Regions from separate parts of the Sphaerobacter thermophilus DSM 20745 genome, predicted to be linked through region 2. Evidence: riboswitches for the same ligand, from Rfam matches in the RefSeq annotation. Region 2 holds a riboswitch; the other holds the start of a gene.
The links. Region 2 has a riboswitch for S-adenosylmethionine ahead of mtnA (S-methyl-5-thioribose-1-phosphate isomerase). Riboswitches for the same ligand answer to the same signal wherever they lie in the genome.
Positions count from the first base shown of each region.

Region 1: it holds a riboswitch for S-adenosylmethionine, as region 2 does, so the genes downstream of both, metX (homoserine O-acetyltransferase MetX) here and mtnA (S-methyl-5-thioribose-1-phosphate isomerase) in region 2, are expected to answer to the same signal.

Region 1 covers NC_013523.1:1,690,389-1,693,722, forward strand. Annotated here, with positions in the region: gene STHE_RS07770 (hypothetical protein) at 1-170, opposite strand, end outside; SAM riboswitch class I at 453-554, shown strand; gene metX (homoserine O-acetyltransferase MetX) at 961-2,085, shown strand; gene STHE_RS07780 (O-acetylhomoserine aminocarboxypropyltransferase/cysteine synthase family protein) at 2,192-3,334, shown strand, end outside.
Region 2 covers NC_013523.1:1,230,436-1,233,769, reverse strand. Annotated here, with positions in the region: gene ahcY (adenosylhomocysteinase) at 1-1,150, opposite strand, end outside; gene mtnA (S-methyl-5-thioribose-1-phosphate isomerase) at 1,206-2,258, opposite strand; SAM riboswitch class I at 2,365-2,475, opposite strand; gene STHE_RS05615 (VOC family protein) at 2,659-3,334, opposite strand, start outside.

The DNA of each region.
Region 1 (3,334 bases), 460 kb from region 2:
ACGTGGACCACCGTCCAGTTCCCACTGCCGGCGTACACGGCGAAGATGGTGGGATGGTCATTGGCCTCTCCACCGGCGTGGAGCTGGGTGACCCCGATGTACAGGAGTTGTCCCACGAGCAGCAACGCGGCCGACAGGCGCAGCGATGCGCCGGAGGTGGTATTGTCCATGCCCGGACCCCTCGTGTAGCGCTCCGGTCGACTCCCTCTAGCGCAAGACGCGCGCAAGCCACTTACCACCACGAGAGCAACTCCGACCAGCAGGAAGCGGTAATGGCCACTCTCACGGCCGTCCCTCTACGCGCACCACGATCCGATGTCAACCTGGTGGGCGTGAATTCGGCTGTGACTCGACGAACCGGTGCGATGGGCGATTGCCAGATGTCAGGGAATGGGACTTGACAGAGACCCTGGGAGTCCAGTACGATCAGCGCCACAAGTGAATATGGCCTACGCTCATCCAGAGTGGTGGAGGGAACGGCCCTGCGAAGCCCGGCAACCAGCGCGTACTGCGCCAGGTGCCAATGCCGGCGGACAGTGTCCGCACGATGAGCGAACGAATGAAGGCCCCCTCCACCTGGTGTGGAGGGTTTTTTGATCCCTCCCACAGCCAAGCAGACGGCCAGCAACGGCGATGACGAGGAGAGTAGCCCGGAAACCACGGCTCTAGCGAGCCGCGACGGTGGAAGGCGGCGCACGGGTGCCGGGTGAAGATGACCTCCGAGCCGCGGGCTGAACCGGGCAGTTGCCCCCAGTAGGTACCGCCGGGTTGACCTCCGTTATCCAGGTCAGGGTGCATACGCACCCACTGAGGTCCGCGTCGCGAGGCGCGGGCGAAGCGGGGTGGTACCACGGGCTCTAGCGCCCGTCCCCGAGGCCGGGGACGGGCGTTTTGTATTCCCCGCCCCGGCCGATGGCAGGCACCAGGGCTGAGCAACCTTGACCGCCGCGGGAGGGGAACGTGACCATCACGACCGACGCATCGACCGTATCGACTCGCCGCTCGCTCACGATCGCGACGCCCGATGCACCGTTCATCACGGAGCAGGGCGCGACGATCCCATATGTCGAGCTCGCCTACGAGACCTGGGGCGAGCTCAATGCGGACGGCGACAACGCCGTCCTCGTCACCCACGCCCTGACCGGCGACAGCCACGTCGCCTCGCATGGCCCAGACGACAGGCCGGGCTGGTGGGAGCCGCTGGTCGGCCCCGGTCGCCCGATCGACACCGACCGCTTCTTCGTCGTCTGCTCCAACCTGCTGGGGAGCTGCTACGGCTCGACCGGGCCGTGCTCGATCGACCCGCGAACCGGCACGCGCTACAACCTGCGCTTCCCCTCGATCACGGTCCGCGACATGGTCGCGGCGCAGGCCCGCCTGCTGGAACGGCTCGGCGTCCGGCGGCTGCACGCCGTGATCGGCGGCTCGCTCGGCGGGATGCAGGCGCTGGAGTGGGCGGCCATGTTCCCGGATTACGTCGACCGAATCGTGCCGATCGCCACGTCGGGCCGCTTCAGCCCGCAGGGGATCGCCTACAACGAGGTGCAGCGGCGCGCGATCATGCTCGATCCGGCCTGGCGCAACGGCGAGTACGAGCCCGGCATGGGACCCGACCGCGGCCTGGCTCTGGCCCGCATGGTCGGCATGATCACCTACCAGAGCGACGAGTTGATGCAGGCCCGCTTCGGCCGCCGGCCGGAGGCCCGTTACACCGCCTGGCCGGAGTTCCTCACCCGCTACGATGTCGAGGGGTACCTGCACTACCAGGGGGACAAGCTCGTACGCCGCTTCGACGCCAACTCGTACCTCTACCTGACACGCGCGATGGACTCGCACGACCTGGGTCGCGGTCGCGGCGGGTACGAGGAAGGGCTGGCGCGCATCCAGGCGCGGACGCTCGCGGTCAGCATTCGCTCCGACATCCTGTTCCTGCCTATCTACGGCCGCGAGATCGCCGAGCACCTGCAGCGCCTGGGACGCGACGCGCGCTACTACGAGCTGGACTCGCCCAACGGACACGACGCCTTCCTGAAGGACTTCCACCTCCTGGCGCCGATTATCAAGTCCTTTATCGAGGAGCCGTAGCCGTGCTGAACGACGAGGCACGGCCACCGCCAGGGCGCGGGAAGCACGCCCGCGCCCGACGACCGCGGCCGGAAGAGGCCGGCCACTGCATGACACGAGTGATCGAATGGTTCGAGAGGAGAACGTAGCCGTGAGCGAGAAGAATGGAACCGAGCGTCGCTGGGGATTCAGCACACGACAGGTCCACGCAGGCCAACAGCCGGACCCGACCACCACGGCCCGCGCGGTGCCGATCTACCAGACGACCTCGTTCGTCTTCCACAATGCGGAGCACGCCGCCCAATTGTTCGCGCTGGAGCAGTTCGGCAACATCTACACCCGCATCATGAACCCCACCAACGACGTGTTTGAGCAGCGCGTTGCCTCGCTCGAAGGGGGTGTCGCGGGCCTGGCGACCGCCTCCGGCCAGGCAGCGGAGTCGCTCGCCATCTTCACCTTCCTTGAAGCGGGGGACGAGATCGTTTCGGCTGCCAGCCTCTACGGCGGCACCTACAATCTCTTCGCCGTGACCCTGCCGAAGCACGGCATCACCACCCGCTTCGTCGACCCGTCGAACCTCGACAACTTCCGCGAGGCGATCACCGACAAGACCCGCGCGCTCTACATGGAGACGATCGGCAACCCGCGACTCGACGTGGTGCGCATCCGCGACGTGGCGGCCATTGCCCATGAGGTGGGCGTGCCGCTGATCGTGGACAACACCTTCGCCACACCGTATCTCTGCCGGCCGATCGAGCACGGGGCCGACATCGTGGTCCACTCGGCAACGAAGTGGATCGGCGGCCACGGTACCAGCATCGGCGGGATCATCATCGACGGCGGGCGCTTCGACTGGACCAACGGCAAGTTCCCCAAGATGGAGGAGTACGTCGAGCGCTTCGGCAACCTCGCCTACATCGTGCGCGCCCGTGTGGAGCCCCTCCGCGACCTCGGACCGGCCCTCTCGCCCTTCAACGCCTTCCTCTTCCTGCAGGGTCTGGAGACGCTCTCGCTGCGGATGGAGCGCCACTGCGAGAACGCCCTGGCCGTCGCTCGCTGGCTGGAAGACGACCCGCGCGTCGAGTGGGTTAACTACCCCGGACTGGAGAGCCACCCCTACCACGACGTCGCCCGTGAGCAGCTCGAGCACGGCTTCGGCGGGGTGCTGAACTTCGGCGTCAAGGGCGGCATCGAAGCCGGTCGCGCCGTGATCGACAACGTTCAGCTCTTCTCGCTGCTCGCCAACGTGGGCGACGCCAAGTCGCTCATC
Region 2 (3,334 bases):
AAACCCGCTTCTCCAGGCGACCGGCCTCTCGTACAAGGTACGCAGCGGACAGGGCCTGGTTTGCGAAGCTCATGTCCATCACGCTCGCCGGATGCCCCTCGGCCGCGACGAGGTTGATCAGGCGCCCCTCCCCGAGCACGATGATCCGCTTGCCCCCGCTCAGCCGGTACTCCTCGACGTAGGGCCGCAACACCTCGCGCCCCTCGACCGCGATGTCGTCGAGCATCGTCAAGTTGATCTCCGCGTTGAAGTGCCCGGCGTTGGCGAGTATGGCGCCGTCCTTCATCGCCTCGAAGTGCTGGCGGTCGATGACATTGATGTTGCCGGTAGCGGTGATGAAGATGTCCCCCTCAGGGGCGGCGTCCACCATCGGCATCACGCGATAGCCGTCCATCACCGCCTCGAGCGCGCGGATGGGGTCGACCTCGGTAACGATCACCTTGGCGCCCATGCCGCGGGCCCGCATGGCAATCCCCTTGCCGCACCAGCCGTACCCGGCGACGACGACCGTCTTGCCGGCGAGCAGGATGTTGGTCGCCCGGATGATCCCGTCGAGCGTGCTCTGCCCGGTGCCGTACCGGTTGTCGAAGAAGTGCTTGGTATCGGCGTCGTTGACCGCAATGACCGGGAAGGCCAGCACCCCGTCGCGCTCCATCGCCCGGAGCCGGATCACACCGGTTGTCGTTTCTTCTGTCGAGCCGTACATCTCCGGGATCAACTCCCGGCGGTCGCGGTGGATGGTCGTGACCACGTCGGCGCCGTCGTCGATCACGATGTGCGGGCGCAGGTCGAGCGCCTGATGGATGTGGCGGTAGTAGGTCTCGTTGTCCTCGCCCTTGATGGCGTAGACGCGGAAACCGTCCGCGGCGAGCGCTGCCGCGACGTCGTCCTGGGTCGAGAGCGGATTGCTGGCACAAATGGCCGCCTCGGCGCCTCCGGCGCGGAGGGTATAGGCCAGATTGGCAGTCTCCGTGGTCACGTGGACGCAGGCGACGATGCGAACGCCCTCGAGTGGCCGATCACGCTCGAACGACTCTCGAATCAACCCGAGTACCGGCATCTCGCGAGCCGCCCAGGCGATCCGCCGGCGCCCCGCTTCGGCCAGCCCGATGTCCTTGATGTCGTACCTGACGTCCGTGCTCCCGGCCATCCATGTCCCTTTCCGCTCGTCGCCTCACCACGCCCAACCGCGGCATCGCCTCAGTCTACTCTGCCACCGCGGCTACTGCCCGTCGGATCGCCTCGTCGTACGGCGGCTCCAGCACACCGTGCTCGGTGATGATGGCCGTCACCAGCTCCGCCGGCGTCACGTCGAAGGCGGGATTCCACACCGGCGCATCCGGCACGGTGATCGCGATCCCGTCCACGACGCGCACCTCGTCCGGCGATCGCTCCTCGATCGGGATGCTGGCGCCGTCGGGTGTGTCCGGGTCGAGGGTCGACACCGGCGCCGCCACGTAGAACGGGATCCCATGGCTCCGCGCCGCCAGCGCCACCGCGTAGGTCCCGATCTTGTTGGCCACATCCCCGTTGGCGGCGATCCGGTCGGCCCCGACCACGACCGCGTCAACCTCCCCGCGCGCCATCAGAGCCGCAGCCGCTGCGTCGGGGATCAGCGTGTGGGGCACACCGAGTCGCGTCAACTCCCAAACGGTCAGCCGGGCACCCTGAAGGCGGGGGCGGCTCTCGTCGACGTAGACCATCGCCACCTTGCCCTGCTCGTGCGCGGTCCGGATCACCCCGAGCGCGGTGCCATAGGCCCCGGTCGCCAGTGCCCCCGTGTTACAGTGGGTCAGCACACGAGCACCAAAAGGCAAGAGCGCCGACCCCAGTTCGCTGAGCGCGCGATCCGCAGCCCATTGCTGGTCAAGGAGTCGTTCCACCAGACGGTCGAGCCAGTCCACGGCCGTCGCCGCGTCCGGAGCACCGAGACCCACCCGGCGCGCACGTTCGATCGCCCAGTGCAGATTGACGGCGGTCGGTCGGGTCTGACCCAACGTCCGCGCCGCCTGGTCAAGGGCTGCGTCGACCGGCTGTCCCTGTTCGAGCGCGGTCCGCGCGGCAATCGCCATCCCAGCCGCCGCCGCGATCCCGATTGCCGGCGCTCCGCGCACCTGCATAATGCGGATGGCGTCCGCGACGGCCTCGACCGAGCCCGCTGAGACCCAGCGCTCGACCTCCGGAAGCCGCGTCTGATCCAGCAGGCGGAGTACGCCCCGCTCCCACACCAGGGGCCGCATGTCGGCAGGGTCGCTCATCGGAGCCCACCAGGCGGCACGGTCGAACCGGTCCGTATCCCCGATCGCATCATGGTGCAAACAAAAGGGCCTCTCGTGAGCGAGAAGCCGGTTGACTCCCGCGTCACTCTCATCTCTCAGCGGCAACGCCGCTGCCGGAATTGGCACCGCGCGGACCGTGCGATCCGTCGGTTGCCGGGCTTCGTCGGGCCGTTCCCTCCACCACTCTGGATAAGAGAGACCGCTCTATTCACTTTGCGCCGCACTATAGCACAGGGCCCGGAGCGCGACAACGCACCGGGCCTCTCCAGTTAAGTCGTGCGGTACACCCGAAGGGACGGCCAAAGTCGACAGGCACACCACCGGACGGTGGACATCGAACTGCCCGCTGGCATCGCTCGGCGGCGACAACGCCAGCTCGCTACTTCACCGGCGGGGTGCCGTGGGTGTGGAAGGTCGCAACGGTCTGCAACCCCCAGGCCTGCCCACGCTGGCGCTCCGCCTGGCTCCAGATGATCGGCTTCCAGTCGGGCGCGACCACGAGCCGCGCGCCGGGGCAACCGATCTCGACGCGATGCCCGCCCGGCTCGATGACGTAGAGGAAGACCGTCTGTTGAATCGCGTGCTTGTGAGGGCCGTACTCGATGGGGGCGCCGAACTCGATCGCGATGTCCGCCGCCCTCAGCACCTCCTCGCGGGTATCGACCGCGTAGCAGACGTGGTGGAAGCGGCCCGGTGTACCGGTCGCATCCTCGGTGATGGCCACCTCGTACCCCTTGTTGTTCGAGGTGAGCCACGCGCCCTTCTCAGAGCCGTCGTCGAACACGATCCCCTCGGTAAAGCGCATACCGAGCGTCTCCTGCAACGCCACGCGGCAGGCGCGGACGTCGACGGCGAACAGGTTGATGTGGTCGAGCCGGCGGAGGTTGCAGCCTCGCGCCGGGAACCGCGAGGCCTGGTTCTTCAGGGCCGGTTTCGTCTCCGGGGTCGGCTGGTACCACTCGATGTCCCAGATCAACTCGACGACATGGCCGTCGGGCGTGCGGAAGCGGTAGGCCCGGCCGTGCCCCTCGTCACCGTCGATCCAGCCGATACCG